3 regions of the Streptomyces sp. NPDC058221 genome follow, and region 1 is predicted to be linked to each of the others. Evidence: riboswitches for the same ligand, from Rfam matches in the RefSeq annotation. Region 1 holds a riboswitch; each other region holds the start of a gene.
What was found. Region 1 has a riboswitch for cyclic di-AMP ahead of ACFVW8_RS28615 (M23 family metallopeptidase). Riboswitches for the same ligand answer to the same signal wherever they lie in the genome.
Positions count from the first base shown of each region.

Region 1 (5,591 bases):
GCGGCTCTTTCGTTTACACAAGGAGCCGGCCAATCCGGACAGGATCCGGACAGGCCACTTCACCGAATTCAGTGCAGCACCGAATTCAGGGCAGCAAAAAGAAGCCCCCCTGAATACTGTTATTTGTATACGGCGTAATTGTTAAAGCCGGCCGCTCGGGGTGTTTACGACATGTTGCGAAGTCCTCACCCGGCCGGCGCGGGGAACGGTGCCGGAACCCGGCCGGTCCGGGCGGCGCAGCCGGTGTGCGTCGGTGGCCCGCTCGGCGTGCTGGGCGGCCAGCACTCTCGCCCGCTCCGCGTCGCCGCGCGCCACAGCGTCCACGATGGCCCCGAGCTCGGCCCAGGAGTCGGCCGGACGGGCCGGCTGGTCGACCACGTACATCCAGGCGATCTTGTGCCGGAGCTGGGTGAGCAGGGCGATCAGGCCGGGGCTGCCGGAGGCCTGGGCGAGCGTCTCGTGGAACCAGCCGCCCAGTGAGCGCAGGTCCTCGCCCTCACCCCGGCGCGCCCGCTCCTGCCCCAGCCTGACCAGACCGCGCAGCACCTTCAGGTGGGCGTCGGTGCGGCGCCGGGCGGCGCGGGCCGCGCCGAGCGGCTCCAGCAGCATCCGGACCTCCAGCAGATCGGCCGCCTCCTGCTCGTCGGGCTCGGCGACACAGGCCCCGGCGTGCCTGCGGGTGACCACGAAACCCTCGGACTCAAGGGTGCGCAGCGCTTCGCGCACCGGGACGCGGGAGACCCCGTAACGGCGTGCGAGCACCTCCTCCGTGAGTCGGCTGCCGCGTTCGAAGACACCCGAGACGATGTCGTCACGGATTGCCGTGCATACCGAATGCGCCGGAATGCGCATGTCCGAACCTCCGCCTTAATCCCCGCGAAACGCGGCCGATCGACGCCTATCCTGTGACTCTATTGCAATGCCGCCGCATTTCCGATGCCGGGTGGAAATTCATGAATATCTTTTGGTCACCGAGAGGTTCGGGAACGGGTGCCACGCCCTGCTCCGGCGGCCGGGCACGCCGAAGGCCCCGGCGTTGGTGCCGGGGCCTTCAGCGAGGTGGTCCGCTTCGGTCAGACGGTGACGCCGTGGGCGCGCAGGTAGGCGACCGGGTCCATGTCGGAGCCGTAGGACGGCGTGGTCCTGGCCTCGAAGTGGAGGTGCGGCCCGGTGGAGTTGCCGGTCGATCCGGAGAGACCGATCTGCTGCCCCTGGCCGATGCTCTGCCCCACGGAGACTCCGATCGAGGAGAGGTGGCCGTACTGGGTGTACGTGCCGTCCGTCATCCGGAGCACGATGTTGTTGCCGTACGCGCCGCCCCAGCCGGCCTCGACGACCGTACCGGCGCCGACGGCGACGACGGAGCTGCCGGACGCGGCGTGGAAGTCGATGCCGGAGTGGCTGCCGGAGGACCACATGGAGCCGCTGGACTTGTAGCCGGTGCTCACGTAGGAACCGGCGACGGGGAGCTGGAAGGTGCCGAGCCGGGCGCGTTCGGCGGAGCGGGCGGCACGCGCCTTGCTCTCGCGGGCCTTCTCGGCGCGGGCGGCGGCCTTGGCCTTCGCGGCCGCCCTGGCCTTGGCCTCGGCCTTCTTCTTCGCCTTCGCTTCGGCTTCCGCCTTCGCCTTGGCGGCGACGTCGGCCTGGTGCTGCTGCACGTCCGCCTGCGCCGCGATCCGGTCGGCGAGGTCACCCTCGATGGCGATGACCTGGGTGAGGCCGGTCTCGCCGGTGACAGGGGTCTCGGTGTCCGCGGCGAGGGCCGGAGAGGCCATGGAGCCGATGACGCCGGTGGTGGCCAGGGTCGCGATGCCGACGGCCTTCGCGCCGCAGCGCGTCAGACGGCTCGGGGCACGGTGCTTCCCGGTGGCACGGGTGAACGCCATGAAGTGGCTGGTCCTTTCCTTCCTTCTCGCCTACCGGGTTAGCTGACGGGTTCGGAGCAGGAAGGTCTCCTACGGATCCACCAGCCTCACAGAGGCACGGGCATCCGATTCACCCCAGGGACTGCGTGGGTCCCCGGCTCCCCCGGCTCGCGCCTGACGGGGACTCGGCGATGGCTGTCCGGTACGTCGCGGATGCGGCATACGGGTGACGGACAGCCGGGCCGACGCTAGGCGGGGGTGCTTCTCCGCACCAAACGGACAGGCCGCTTTGTAGCGCATCCCACAGGACAGACAGGCGACCTCTCCCCCAAAGCAGGCAAAAGGGAAAGCCTCCGGCGGTTCAGTGACTGCCGGAGGCTTTCCCTTTTGCCCTGCTGTCAGGGTGATTGACCGGTCAGCCGGTGACGACCGAGACCTCGCCGATGCCGAGCGCCCTGACGGGCTCCTCGATCTGTGCGGCGTCCCCGACGAGGACCGTGACCAGCCGGTCCCCCGGGAAGGCGTTGACCACGGCCGCCGTGGCCTCCACCGTGCCCGTGTCCGCCAGGCGCGCGTACAGCTGTGCCTGGTAGTCGTCCGGGAGGTGCTGCTCGACCTGGTCGGCGAGGGTGGCCGCGACGGAGGCCGCCGTCTCGAACTTCAGCGGGGCGACGCCCACGAGGTTCTGCACGGCCGTCTCGCGCTCGGCGTCCGTCAGGCCCTCGGCGGCCAGGGTCCGCAGCACCTTCCACAGGTCCTCCAGCGCCGGACCGGTGGACTCGGTGTCCACCGAGCCGCTGATGGCCAGCATCGCGGCGCCGGTCGCCCCCGTGGCGGAGTCCGCGGCCGAGGAGCGCAGCACCTGGGCGAAGGCACGTACGCCGTAGGTGTAGCCCTTCTCCTCGCGCAGTACCCGGTCGAGCCTGGAGGTGAGCGTGCCGCCCAGGCAGTAGGTGCCGAGCACCTGGGCCGGCCAGACGCTGTCGTGCCGGTCGGCGCCGATCCGGCCGATCAGCAGCTGCGTCTGCACCGCGCCGGGGCGGTCCACGATGACCACGCGGCCGGTGTCGTCGGCGGTGATCGGCGGGACGGGGCGGGGCTGGGAGGTGTTGCCCGACCAGTCGCCGATGGTGTCGGCGAGCAGTGCGTCCAGGTCGATGCCGGTGAGGTCCCCGACGACCACCGCGGTCGCGGTGGACGGCCGCACATGGGCGTCGTAGAAGGCGCGCACGGCCGCGGAGTCGATCCGCTCCACGGTCTCCTCGGTGCCCTGGCGCGGGCGCGACATACGGACGGTGGCCGGGAAGAGCTCCTTGGAGAGCTGCTTGGCCGCGCGCCGGGCCGGGTTCGCCTGCTCGTGCGGGATCTCGTCGAGCCGGTTGTTCACCAGCCGCTCGATCTCGCTGTCGGCGAAGGCCGGTGCCCGCAGGGCCTCGGCGACCAGGCCGAGCGCCTTGGCCAGCCGGGACGCGGGCACCTCCAGGGAGACCCGGACGCCGGGGTGGTCGGCATGGGCGTCCAGGGTGGCGCCGCACCGCTCCAGCTCGGCGGCGAACTCCTCCGCGCTGTGCTTGTCGGTGCCCTCGGACAGGGCGCGCGACATGATCGTGGCCACTCCGTCCAGACCCTCGGGCTCGGCCTCCAGCGGGGCTTCGAGGAAGATCTCGACGGCGACGACCTGCTGGCCGGGGCGGTGGCAGCGCAGCACCGTGAGGCCGTTGGGCAGGGAGCCGCGCTCAGGCGCGGGGAAGGCCCAGGGCCTCGCCGCTCCGGGGGCGGGCTGCGGGTGGTACTCCATCGAAACTCCAGTCGCGGCAGCGTCGCTCACTTGTCCGCTCCTTCGTGCGCGTCGGTGTCGTTGGCGGCGCCGTCTTCCGCCTCTTCGGCGGGCTCCGCGGGCTCGACGGGCTCGTAGACCAGCACCGCCCGGTTGTCGGGGCGCAGCTGGGCCCTGGCGGCCTCCTGAACCTCTTCGGCGGTGATGTCGAGCACCCGGTTCACGGCGGTCAGGGCGAGCTGGGGGTCGCCGAACAGCACGGCGAACCGGCACAGTTCGTCGGCGCGGCCCGCGACCGTGCCGAGCCGGTCCAGCCACTCACGCTCCAACTGGGCCTGCGCCCGCTCCATTTCCTCGGGCGAGGGTCCCTCACCGGCGAACCGGGCGAGCTCCTCGTCGACGGCGGACTCGATCTGCGCGACCTCGACACCGCCGGACGTCTTGACGTCCAGCCAGCCGAGCGAGGGCGCGCCGGCCAGCCGCAGCAGTCCGAAGCCGGCCGCGACGGCCGTACGGTCCCGGCGGACCAGGCGGTTGTGCAGCCGGGACGACTCGCCACCACCCAGCACCGTCAACGCGAGATCCGCGGCGTCGCACTCCCGGGTGCCGTCGTGCGGCAGCCGGTAGGCGGCCATCAGGGCGCGCGCCGGGACCTCCTCGCGGACCTCCTCGCGCAGCTCGCCGCCGATGACACCGGGAAGCGTGCCGTCGCGCGGCGGCTGCTTGCCGTCGTGCGAGGGAATGGAGCCGAAGTACTTCTCGACCCAGGCGAGTGTCTGCTCCGGGTCGATGTCACCGACGACCGAGAGCACCGCGTTGTTCGGCGCGTAGTACGTCCGGAAGAAGGTCCGCGCGTCGTCGAGGGTCGCCGCGTCCAGGTCGGCCATGGAGCCGATCGGGGTGTGGTGGTACGGGTGGCCCTCCGGGTAGGCGAGGGCGGTCAGCCGCTCGAACGCGGTGCCGTACGGGACGTTGTCGTAGCGCTGGCGGCGCTCGTTCTTGACGACGTCGCGCTGGTTCTCCATGGACTCCTCGTCGAGCGCGGCGAGCAGTGAGCCCATCCGGTCGGCCTCGAGCCACAGAGCCAGCTCCAGCTGGTGCGTGGGCATCGTCTCGAAGTAGTTGGTCCGCTCGAAGCTGGTGGTGCCGTTGAGGGAGCCGCCTGCGCCCTGCACCAGCTCGAAGTGGCCGTTCCCCTTGACCTGGCCCGAACCCTGGAACATCAGGTGCTCGAAGAGGTGAGCCAGACCGGTGCGTCCCTTGACCTCGTGGCGCGAGCCGACGTCGTACCAGAGGCACACCGCGGCGACCGGGGTCAGATGGTCCTCGGAGAGCACCACGCGCAGGCCATTGGCCAGACGGTGCTCGGTCGCTGTCAAGCCGCCGGAGCCGGCCTGGGCTGTGGCCGTGTGACCCATGGGCATGTACGTCCCTTCGATCGCGATACTGAATGTGTTGCGAGACCTGCCACTGTAAGCAAGCACACCGACGCCTGGCGAAGTTCCCGTGCCGTACACGTCACCGGAAAGGGCCGTCCCGACCCCCTCGGGACGGGTGGAGAACCCCCTTTGGGACGGGTCGAGGTCGGAGTTGTCAGTGCGGCGGTCCACAATGGTCGGCGTCAGAACCTGAGGTTGCCCGAACAGAATCCGTGAAGGAGTCGCAGCAGCGATGGCCCGCCGCAGCACGAAGACCCCGCCGCCGGACGACTTCGAGGAGAAGATCCTCGACATCGACGTCGTCGACGAAATGCAGGGCTCCTTCCTTGAGTACGCGTACTCGGTGATCTACTCACGGGCCCTGCCGGACGCCCGTGACGGCTTGAAGCCGGTGCACCGCCGCATCGTGTACCAGATGAACGAGATGGCCCTGCGCCCGGACCGCGGCTATGTGAAGTGTGCCCGTGTCATCGGCGAGGTCATGGGTAAGTTGCACCCGCACGGGGACGC
Region 1 covers NZ_JBHVWF010000112.1:13,972-19,562, reverse strand. Annotated here, with positions in the region: gene ACFVW8_RS28620 (GntR family transcriptional regulator) at 142-852, opposite strand; gene ACFVW8_RS28615 (M23 family metallopeptidase) at 1,074-1,886, opposite strand; cyclic di-AMP (ydaO/yuaA leader) riboswitch at 1,899-2,066, opposite strand; gene ACFVW8_RS28610 (M16 family metallopeptidase) at 2,281-3,663, opposite strand; gene ACFVW8_RS28605 (M16 family metallopeptidase) at 3,690-5,066, opposite strand; gene ACFVW8_RS28600 (DNA topoisomerase (ATP-hydrolyzing) subunit A) at 5,314-5,591, shown strand, end outside.

Region 2 (5,591 bases), on a different contig from region 1:
CTGCCGGGCGCCCGGCTGCTGGATCTGGTCCAGGTCATGGACCGGATCCGGATCGAGTGCCCCTGGACCTCGCAGAAGACCCACAAGGGCCTCGCCAAGTACGCCATCGAGGAGGCGTACGAGCTCGTCGAGGCGATCGAGGACGGCAACCGCGAGGAGCTGCGCGAGGAGCTCGGCGACGTACTGCTCCAGGTCGTCTTCCACGCGCGCATCGCCGAGGAGGCCGAGGACGAGCCGTTCTCGGTGGACGACGTCGCCGCCACGCTCGTCGAGAAGCTGATCCACCGTCACCCGCATGTCTTCGGCGACGAGACCGCCGAGACCCCCGAGGACGTCCACGCGCACTGGCTGCGGACCAAGGCGATCGAGAAGCAGCGGGAGTCGGTCACCGACGGGGTGCCGCTCGGCCAGCCCGCCCTGGCGCTCGCGGCGAAGCTGGCCGGCCGGGTCCGCAGCGCCGGTCTCGACGTGCCGCTCCCCGAGGGCGACGGCATCGGCTACCGGCTCCTGGAGCTGGCCGTACGCGCCCAGGACGACGGCACCGACCCGGAGGCCGCCCTGCGGGCCGCGGGACGCACCTACCGGGACGCCATCAGGGCGGCGGAGGGCAACGGCTGAAGCCGCGTCAGCGTGGCGTGAACTCCACCGGGAGCGTCCGCAGACCACGCATGATGAGGCCGCCCCGCCACCGCAGGTCGCCGGGGTCCACCGCGAGCCGCAGGTCCGGCAGCCGGCGGAACAGGGTCTCCAGCGCGGTGCGGCCCTCCAGACGCGCGAGGGGCGCGCCCAGGCAGTAGTGGATGCCGTGCCCGTACCCCAGGTGCTGGTTGTCCCGGCGGGACAGGTCGAGTGTGTCGGGCTCCGCGAAACGGGCCGGGTCACGGTCGGCCGCCGCCAGGACCACGAGCACCGGATCGCCCTCGCCGATGCGCGTTCCTCCGATGTCGAGCGCTTGTGTGGCGTAGCGCCAGGTGGCCAGCTCCACCGGGCCGTCGAAACGCAACAGCTCCTCGATGGCGGTGTCCAGGAGACGGTCGTCGCCCCGCTGGACCGCACCCTGGAAGACGGCACGCTGCGGGGGATTGCGGAAGAACGCGTGGGCGCTGTTGCCGATCAGGTTGATGGTCGTCTCGAAACCCGCGAAGAGGATCACGAAGCACATCGCGGCGGCCTCGTTCTCGGTGAGGTGCTCGCCGTGGTCGCTCGCCCGGATCAGTCCGGAGATCAGGTCGTCGCCGGGGTTCTCCCGCTTCCGGTGAATCAGTTCGGCGAGGTAGGCGCGGATCTTCTTCACGGACCGGGCGACTCCGCCGCGTGGACCGCCGCCGTGCCGGATCATCATGCCCGCCCAGTCGCGGAAGTCGGCCTGGTCCTCCTCGGGTACGCCGAGCAGGTCGCAGATGGCGTAGATGGGGAGGGGGAAGGCGAAGTCATGGATCAGGTCGGCCTCCCCCTTCGCCGCGAAATCGTCGATGAGCTGATCCGCCAGCTCCTGCACACGGGGTCCGAAAGCGGCGATCGTCCGGGGCGTGAAGGCCTTGGACACCAGCCGGCGCAGCCGGGTGTGGTCGGGCGGGTCGATGTTCAGCAGATGCGTCATCAGGTTGGCGCTGCGCTCGCCGGGGATACCGGTCCTGCTCTTTCCCTGGGCGTCCTGCGCGTGGTGCGCGGGGTTCTTCGAGAGCCGGCTGTCGGCGAGGGCCTGCCGCGCGTCCGCGTACCGGGTGACGAGCCATGCCTCGACGCCGCTGGGCAGTGTCGTCCGGTGTACGGGGCTGTGCTCCCTCAGCCAGGCGTAGGCGGGGTACGGGTCGGTGGCGAACTCCCAGGTGAAGAGTTCGGGCGGCGGGGTGTGGTTCACATGACGACGGTATCGGGCGTCCGCGGGCCGGCCCGCACCGTCCACAGGGCCCCGGACGCTTCGGCCGGCCCGCACCGGCGGGGGCCTCGTGCAGCGTGACAATCAGCACCTCGGACACGGCACGGCGGCCCTCACTGTCCGGGAGCGCCGCTCGCCCAGGCCGGAGGAACGGACCGCGCCCGCCACGCTGCTGAAACGCCTTCTGGACCTGCGGCTTGCGGTGGAACCTGCCGATTTGCTCCGGCATGGGGGGCTTGCCGTGCGCGGACTGCACACCCTTCCCTCGGAGTTCGCCCCCGAAGCCGTTTCCGGTCGAAGTGACACTCTGTCAACTCTGTGACTTTCACGTGATCTCCGCTGCATCGACTTGTGACACACGTTCGTGTCCCGCTAGGTTCACCGTTCGACTCACCAGTCACTCGTCAGTCACACGGAAGGCATCCTCATGGGCTCCGCGAACGGCAGACACCGTCGCCCTCGTCAGGCACCCGCGATCATCGTCGCCGCAGGCGTGACCGGCTCGGCCATCGCCATCCCTCTGCTCGGTGCGGCCGGCGCGCACGCCGCCGACGCCTCGACGTGGGACCGGGTTGCCGAGTGCGAGAGCGGTGGCATGTGGAGTGCCGACCTCGGCAACGGCTACTACGGAGGCCTGCAGTTCTCTCAGGAGGTCTGGAAGTCCTACGGCGGCGACTCCTACGCCCCGCGCGCGGACCTCGCCAGCCGCTCGCAGCAGATCGCCGTGGCGGAGAAGGTCCTGGACGACCAGGGCCCGAAGGCGTGGCCGAGCTGTGCCGTCGTGTCCGGCCTCGCCGAGGACGGGTCCCTGCCGGGCGTCGACCCGGGCAGCACGCCGTCCGCCGACCCGTCGGAGTCCGCGGACCCGTCGCCGTCCGCCGACCCGTCACAGAGCGCGGAGCCGTCCGACGACGCCTCCGAGGACGCGACGGACGCTCCGTCGGACGACGCCACCGATGCGACCGACGACACGGCTGACAAGGACCGTACGCCCGACGCGTCGGCCACCCCGTCCGCCACGCCCTCACCGTCCGGCTCCTCCGGCGCGGACGGCCCCTCGGACGGGCCCTCGGCCACCCCCTCCGACGATGCCTCGGACGGGGCCGGGCAGGACACGGAGACGGGCGGCAAGCACCGTGGCGCGCCGGCTCCCGAGGGGAACGGCGGCAAGCGGGACTCGGGGCGGCACGCCTCACGCGGTGACGGTGAGGCACGCGACACCGGCACACCGGCCGCTGACGGTACGTACACCGTCCGGGCGGGCGACAACCTCTGGGCGATTGCTGACGCACAGAATCTGCCCGGCGGCTGGACAGGGCTGTACGAGGCCAACAAGGCGGAGGTCGGTTCCGACCCGAACCTCATCCTGCCTGGCCAGAGCCTCGACCTCGGCGTGAAGACCGGATGAGAACGGCTCTGCACGCAGTCTGATCAACAGCTGAAAGCACCCTGAATCTGGGGTATTTAAGAGGCCTATGTCCCACTTTTGACTAAGTGAGACATGGGTCTCTTCGCGTGAACTGATGCATCTTGTCCGAGAGCTCCCGCCGCATCCGTTCCCACCTGCGCAAACAGGTGTTCTTCAGATGCGAATACGGGCTGTTTATCCGGTATGTCCTTCTTTGAATGTGGGGGTTGCGTGTGTTTACGGTCGGAACCGCTCGCACCGCGGGCCCCGTCGATCGTCACGCCGAATCCTGCCGTCGGTCGAAGGGAACAGACGCGTAAAGCGCCGTAGGCAGGAGCGGGGGACCCAGGTAAGTGCCGGGCCCGGTCGTCGCGAGACGTATCGGGAGCGGCTTGGGGTGAAGTCGTGCGCTAGGACGCACGACCGGGCAACTCACTTGGCCCGAACCCGACAGCTCACCTCGTAGGCGTCGGTGAGGAGAAGTCTCGATGCTGCTGAACAGCAAGGGCAACAAGCACCGTCGCCCGTCCAAGGCCGTCCGTATCGCCACGCTCGCCGGTGTCACCGGTGCCGCCATCGCCGTGCCCCTCATGGGTGCGACCGGCGCGTCCGCCGCCTCCGTCTCCACGTGGGACGCGGTCGCCCAGTGCGAGTCCGGCGGCAACTGGTCCATCAACACCGGCAACGGCTACTACGGCGGTCTGCAGTTCTCGCAGTCCAGCTGGGCCGCCGCCGGCGGTACGCAGTACGCGGCCCGCGCCGACCTCGCCAGCAAGTCCCAGCAGATCGCGGTCGCCGAGAAGCTCCTCGACATGCAGGGACCGGGCGCCTGGTCCTGCGCCGGTGCCGGCAACCTGAGCAACGACGGTGTCGACCCGGGCGTCGACACCGGCTCCGGCAAGACCGAGACCGCCCCCAAGCAGGAGTCGGCGCCGGCCCAGCAGGCCGAGCCGAAGAAGGCCGAGCGCAGCGAGGCCCCCTCCACCAACCGTTCGGACCGCTCGGCCGCCCCCAAGGCCGAGTCGAAGAAGACCGTCACCACGCCGACCGGCGACAAGGTCAAGAAGGGCGACGGCGAGTACAAGGTCGTCACCGGCGACTCGCTGAGCAAGATCGCTGCCGACCACGACGTCAAGGGCGGCTGGGAGCAGCTGTTCAAGTTGAACAAGGACATCGTCGAGGACGCCGACATGATCTTCCCGGGTCAGCAGCTCCACCTGGCGAAGTAGTCCAGCACCTCCTGAAGCAGTTCGGCATCCTCCTCGCCGACCGCCCCGGTCCGGCCGCATCTTCCCCCCGTGCGTGCCGGGCCGGGGCCTGCCGTTTCTGTGTTGATTGTTCAACTGTTGTAGTTACTCACCAGTAAATTTCTGGTCGTATGCCCGGCTATGCCTGCCCTTGGGTCCTTTTTCGTCCCAGGGGACGGGCGTGCGGCCGACTGAGACGGCCGGGCCGGTTAGGCTCTTGGCGCAAGGCCAAAGTGACCCTGCACAACCAGCGTCATATCCCAGAAGGAGATCGCCTCGTGCCGTCCATCGACGTCGTCGTAGCCCGGGAAATCCTCGACTCCCGGGGCAACCCCACGGTCGAGGTCGAGGTTGGCCTCGACGACGGCAGCACGGGCCGTGCTGCCGTCCCGTCCGGAGCCTCCACCGGTGCGTTCGAGGCCATTGAGCTTCGCGACGGTGACCCCAACCGCTACCACGGCAAGGGTGTCGAGAAGGCAGTCCTCGCCGTGATCGAGCAGATCGGCCCGGAGCTCGTCGGCTACGACGCGACCGAGCAGCGGCTGATCGACCAGGCGATGTTCGACCTGGATGCCACCGAGAACAAGGGCTCGCTCGGCGCCAACGCCATTCTCGGCGTCTCGCTCGCCGTCGCCCACGCCGCGTCCGAGGCTTCGGACCTGCCGCTGTTCCGCTACCTCGGTGGCCCGAACGCGCACCTGCTGCCCGTCCCGATGATGAACATCCTCAACGGTGGGTCGCACGCCGACTCCAACGTGGACATCCAGGAGTTCATGATCGCCCCGATCGGCGCGGAGTCCTTCTCCGAGGCCCTTCGCTGGGGCGCCGAGGTCTACCACACGCTGAAGAAGGTCCTGAAGACCAAGGGCCTGTCCACCGGCCTCGGCGACGAGGGCGGCTTCGCGCCGAACCTGGAGTCCAACCGCGCCGCCCTCGACCTCATCGTCGAGGCCATCAAGGAGGCCGGCTACGCCCCGGGCAAGGACATCGCGCTCGCGCTCGACGTCGCCGCGTCCGAGTTCTACAAGGACGGCACGTACGAGTTCGAGGGCAAGTC
Region 2 covers NZ_JBHVWF010000016.1:26,931-32,521, forward strand. Annotated here, with positions in the region: gene ACFVW8_RS08050 (nucleoside triphosphate pyrophosphohydrolase) at 1-618, shown strand, start outside; gene ACFVW8_RS08055 (cytochrome P450) at 626-1,861, opposite strand; gene ACFVW8_RS08060 (transglycosylase family protein) at 2,307-3,287, shown strand; cyclic di-AMP (ydaO/yuaA leader) riboswitch at 3,600-3,771, shown strand; gene ACFVW8_RS08065 (transglycosylase family protein) at 3,776-4,516, shown strand; gene eno (phosphopyruvate hydratase) at 4,813-5,591, shown strand, end outside.
Region 2: linked by a shared signal. The riboswitch ahead of ACFVW8_RS08065 (transglycosylase family protein) and the one ahead of ACFVW8_RS28615 (M23 family metallopeptidase) in region 1 are both predicted to bind cyclic di-AMP.

Region 3 (5,591 bases), on a different contig from region 1:
GCGCCCAGTGGATGTCGTCGCGCCTGACCTCCAGCGTTCCCCGGTGGGCCTGCGGCGGCCATTCCTGGTCCGGGTCCGCCGGCACGTCGAGGCCGAGGACCTGGGCGGCGCGCAGCGCGACCCGGGTGTGCCCTTCGGGCGACAGGTGCAGCCGGTCGCCGTCCCACGCACGCCGGTCCTGCACGGAGCGCAGCGACCAGAGGTCGAGCACCGGGCAGCCGTAGCGGTCCGCGATGGAACGCACATGGGCGGTGTAGGTGGCGATCTTGCCGCGCAGATGGCGCAGCACGGGAACGCCGCGGGTGTCGAAGCCGGTGGTGACCATGACGGTGCCGACCGATTCGGTCAGCTCCGCGACCGCGCGCTCGAAGCGCTCGGCCACGTCGTCGGGGTCGGTGCCCGGCCGGATGATGTCGTTGCCGCCCGCGCAGAAGCTCACCAGGTCGGGGGCGAGTTCCTTGGCGCGGGGCACCTGCTCCTCGACTATCTGGTCGAGGAGGCGTCCTCGTACGGCGAGATTGGCGTATCTGAAGTTCCCGTGCGCGGCACCTGTGATGCCCTCCGTACCGGGGTCCGGGAGCTGGTCGGCGAGGAGTACCGCGAACCGGTCCGCCCAGCCGACGAATGTTCCGTCCGGGCCGAGGTCGCCGACTCCCTCGGTGAAGCTGTCGCCAATCGCCGCGTACGACTCGATGGCGCCCTGTCGGTTGATGACGCCCTGTCGGATGTTTCTCGAATCGTCTGCCACAAGGGCATATCCTGCACCTTCGAATGTGACCTACGCGACCGTAATACGGGGTTGACGGGTGGTGAGATAGACCACCTGGTCAGGTTTTGGTAAAGGGGGAATAAGTGCGCCCGGCACCAGATGCCGGGCGCACTTCACAGCAGAGGGACGGTGCGCCGCCGCACACCGTCCCTCTATGCATTGCTCAGGTCCTGGTTACCGGACCGGTGTTGCTGGATCAGACGTTGATCCCGTGCGACGCCAGGTAGGCGATCGGGTCGATGTCCGAGCCGTACGCCGGGCCCGTGCGGACCTCGAAGTGCAGGTGCGGGCCGGTCGCGTTGCCGGTCGCGCCCGAGAGGCCGACCTGCTGGCCCGCGGTCACGGCCTGGCCCGCCGAGACGGAGAGCGAGGACATGTGGCCGTACTGGGAGTAGTGACCGTCGGCGTGCTTGATGACGACCTCGTTGCCGTACGCGCCGCCCCATCCGGCGGTGACGACGGTGCCGGAGGTGACCGCCTTCACGCTGGTGCCGGTGGAGACCGGGAAGTCGATGCCGGTGTGGCTGCCGCTGGACCAGCTGGCGCCGGAGGCGCGGTAGGCCGTGGTGTGGTTGCCGGGCACCGGGTGGACGTAGCCGGAGGCGGCGCTCTGGTCCGCCGAGGACTCGTCGGACGACTGGGTGTCGGAGGAGGAGTTGGAGGCCGTGGAGGCCTTCGACTCGGTCTTGGCAGGAGCCTTGGACGGGGCCTTCGACGGGGTGGTGGCACCCGCGGAGGTGTGCGAGCCGGTGGTCGGGGCGTCGCCGGTGGCCTTGCCGCCGAGCGTCAGCTTCATGCCCGGGAAGATCAGGCTCGGGTCGTCGCCGACGACCTTGCGGTTGTCCTGGTACAGCTTCTCCCAGCCACCCTTGAGCTTGTGCTGGGCGGCGATCTTCGACAGGTAGTCGCCGGAGACCACGGAGTACGTCTTGGTGCCGGACTGCTTGTCGGCGACCGGCTTGGCCGGGGAGGCGTGCGTGGCGGCGGCCGACTTCGCGGTGGCGGGAGCGGCCTGCTCCGCGGCGTTGGCACCGGTGGCGCCGAGCAGCGGAAGCGCGATGACGGCTCCGCCGGCACTCGCGACGACGACGCCACGGGCAATGGTGCTGGACTTCGGACGGCGGTGCTTACCCGGTGTGGGCATGAAGAATTTCCTCTCCGGCGCCTACGAGGTGAGCTGTCGGGTTCGGGCTGGAGATGCCCGGCCGCGCCTGGCGCGACTTCACCCCGAGCCGGCCGGATCACTCCGGTCGGCGGCTTACCTGGTTCCCCCGCTCCTGCCACACGGTGAGTGGGTGCGAATTCCGGACGGCGGCAGGATTAGGCGTTCCATCCGGATTGACATGGAACGTAAGCGAGCCGGGACGGCGGAAACAAGCCACAGGTTCCACACCGGATTCCGCACCGGAAATTCGACCTGGAATTCCGGTCACACTCCGTGGATTACGGATCTTGGCTTTCCGCGCGGCGTACGGATTACCCGGCCGGGCCGCCGCCACACACCGTCACGGATATGATCCCGCTCACGAGCGGGTGACCATCTCCCGCATAAGCAGGGCATGTTCGACTAAAAGCCTCAATACGGACATGTCATGTCCGTCGTTCACACCGGGGGGCCTTGCCGTCCCGCGTGACCACCGCCGTCGCAGCCCGTGCCGCCACGGCCCCGAACCGTGGTGGTCCGGCGGCCCGCACAGGGGTGGTCACCGAGATGATTGCCCGGGTCATCGATGTCGTATCGTCCGAGAGTGGACCCGCCGGCGACACGCGTCGGCGGCAGAGCCTCCAGGAGTGACCGTGACGCAGCAGCTGCCGCAGACCCCGTCGACGGAACCGGAGCTGGCGGGAGTCCGAAATTTCCGTGATGTGGGCGGGCTGCCCACCTCGGACGGCCGCCGCGTGCGGTACGGGCGGCTCTTCCGCAGCGGTCACCTCGCCGGCGCCACGGCCGAGGACGCCGCGTTCCTCGGCGGGCTCGGTCTGCACACCGTCTTCGACTTCCGCAACGCCGCCGACCTCAAGCTGGACGGGCTGGACGTGGAACTGCCCGGAGTGCGCAATGTGAACATCCCGCTCACCGACCCCGCCGACGGCAGCGAGTTCTGGCGGATGGTGCGCGACGGCAACATGGACGAGCTGCGCAGCCTTCTCGCCGACGGCAAGGGGACCCATCGCATGGTCGCCTCCTACCGCACGATCATCCTGGAGCGCACGGCCGAGCACAGCCGCGTGCTGCACGCCCTGGCCGAGGACAGCGTTCCCGCCCTGATGCACTGCGCGGCCGGCAAGGACCGGGCGGGACTCTCGATCGCGGTCTCACTGCTCGCGGTCGGCGTCGGGCGCGAGACCATCGAGGCCGACTACCTCAAGTCCAACGACGCCCACCGCCGCTACCGGGTGCGCCGCAGCGACACCTCGGCGGCCGGGATGTCGCCGGAGGTGATGGAGCTGCTCAGCCCGCTCTTCGGCGCCCACAGCGAATATCTCGCCGCGGCCTTCGCCACGATCGACGAGACGTGGGGCGGCACCGACCGCTACCTCTCGGAAGGGCTGAAGATCACGCCCGAGACGCGGGAGCGGCTGCGCGAGCGGCTCCTCGACGACGCGTGACGGGCCCGGGGACGCCGCCGGCTACTGGTTGTGCATCCCCACCGCGAACAGCAGGTAGAGAAAACCGGCGATGACGTGCCCGGCCACCAGATAGGCGAACAGCCTGATGACGAGCCCGCGCGGCATCCTGCTCTCCTGCGAGTCGGACTTCTTGCGCCTGGCCGGGGTGAGCGGGTCGTAGTTCTCGGAATCGGACATGACAGTCCTCTCTGGCGACCGGACGGGCCGGCGGCGGGGAAAACGTCTCAGCGACGGTGGATCCCGCTGCCGAGGCACAGCTCGGCGGCGGGGCTCTGCAGCAGGGTGTGGACGAAGAGCAGTTCGGCGCCCTCGCGGTCCGGTGCCTCGATCCGGTGCGGGGTGAGCGAGTCGAAGTGCGCGCTGTCGCCGGGAGCCAGGTCGTGCACGATCTCCCCGAGCGTCACCCGGAGCCGCCCGGCCAGGACGTACAGCCATTCCTCACCGGGATGGACGCGCACCAGATCGCCCTGGGCGCCGTACGGGACCCGGACACGCAGCGCCTGCATCGCCCGGCCGGAACCGCCGGCCTGCTGGTACATCCAGCCGTCCGCCTCGGCCCCCTCGAACTTCCGGCCACGGACGATCGCGTCACGTTCCGGCGGGATCTCGCCGAGCAGCTCGGAGACCGTCGTACCGTAGATCCTGGCAAGTCCGAGCAGCATCGGCAGCGAAGGCTGCCGCCGGCCCGTTTCGAGCCTGGACAGATGGGCGGGCGAGAGCCCGGCGCGTTGGGCGGCGGTCTCCAGGGTGAGCCCGCGGCCGCGGCGCAGATCGCGCAGGCGCGGTGCGACACCGGGCAGCTCGTCGGCCACCCCTCCCTCTGGAGGATTCATGTCTCCATTGGGCCAGGATCTTTCCTCGGAGGCAAATTTCTTGCCTCCGAGGCAAAACCCCTGCTGATCAGCGGTTGGCCACGGCCTGCTTCACCAGGGTCCGGCCGAAGTCCCACATGAGTCCGCCGTTGTGCGCGTCGTCCATCACCGCAGTGAACGCGGTCACGAACCGGTCGACATCCGCCTCGTCGATGACGAGCGGCGGAATCAGCTTGATCACTTCGAGGTGGTCCCCGGAGACCTGGGTGAGGATCCGGTGCTTCTGGAGCAGCGGTACGACCACCATCTGTGCGAAGAGCCCCTTGCGGGCCGCCTGGAGCATGGTCCAGCGGCTGCGCAGCTTCAGCGAGGACGGCCGGCCGAACTCGATACCGATCATCAGCCCGCGCCCCCGCACCTCGTGCAGCAGCTCGTAGCGGTCGACCAGTGCGGCCAGCCGTTCGCGCAGCAGATCACCGGTGCGGCGGGCGTTCGCCACGGTCTCCTCGTCCTCCATCACAGCGAGGACCGAGAGTCCGGCCGCCATCGCCTGGGCGTTGGAGCCGAAGCTGGCCGAGTGGACCAGCACCCGGTCCATCGACGAGTAGACCCGTTTGAAGATCCAGTCCTTGCCGAGCGTCGCCCCGACGGGCACATAGCCGCCGGAGAGCGCCTTGGCCACGCAGACCAGATCCGGTTCGACGCCCTCCTCGTGCTGGTAGGCGTAGAAGTCACCGGTGCGGCCCAGACCGGTCTGCACCTCGTCGGCGATGAGCAGGGCCTTGTGTTTGTGCAGCAGCTCCTGCGCGGCGCGCAGGAAGCCTGGCGGTGCGGCGTGCACACCCTTGCCCTGGATCGGCTCGACGACCAGGCCGGCCACATCGCCGCGCTTCAGCTCGCGCCGCAGCGCGTCGAGGTCGCCGAGTTCGATGGCCGTGTCGGGCAGCAGCGGGGCGAAGCCGTCCCGGAAGCCGTCCTCGCCGTTGACCGAGAGCGAACCGGTGGTCAGCCCGTGGAAGGCGTGCGTGCAGTACAGGATCCTCGGCTTCCCCGTGGCGTACCGGGCGAATTTGAGCGCCGTCTCGACGGCCTCCGTACCGCTGTTGCCGAAGAACACCCGGTCCAGGTGCGGGCTGTGCGTGAGCAGCTTCTCGGCGAGCAGACCCGGCAGCGGCTGGCAGTCGAACCGGGTGAGGTCGGCGAGCGAGGCGTCCAGCACGTCGTGCAGCGCCTTGCGTACGACGGGGTGGTGCCGCCCGAGCCCCATCACCCCGAACCCGGCGAGCATGTCCAGGTAGTCGTTGCCCTCCGCGTCCCAGAAGTGCGCGCCTTCGGCCCGTTCGTAGACCTTGTCGAAGCCGATGGTGTGCAGCATGCGC
Region 3 covers NZ_JBHVWF010000020.1:2,437-8,027, reverse strand. Annotated here, with positions in the region: gene ACFVW8_RS09435 (SGNH/GDSL hydrolase family protein) at 1-748, opposite strand, end outside; gene ACFVW8_RS09430 (peptidoglycan DD-metalloendopeptidase family protein) at 966-1,913, opposite strand; cyclic di-AMP (ydaO/yuaA leader) riboswitch at 1,917-2,106, opposite strand; gene ACFVW8_RS09425 (tyrosine-protein phosphatase) at 2,567-3,379, shown strand; gene ACFVW8_RS09420 (DUF6126 family protein) at 3,401-3,577, opposite strand; gene ACFVW8_RS09415 (helix-turn-helix domain-containing protein) at 3,625-4,233, opposite strand; gene ACFVW8_RS09410 (aspartate aminotransferase family protein) at 4,301-5,591, opposite strand, start outside.
Region 3: linked by a shared signal. The riboswitch ahead of ACFVW8_RS09430 (peptidoglycan DD-metalloendopeptidase family protein) and the one ahead of ACFVW8_RS28615 (M23 family metallopeptidase) in region 1 are both predicted to bind cyclic di-AMP.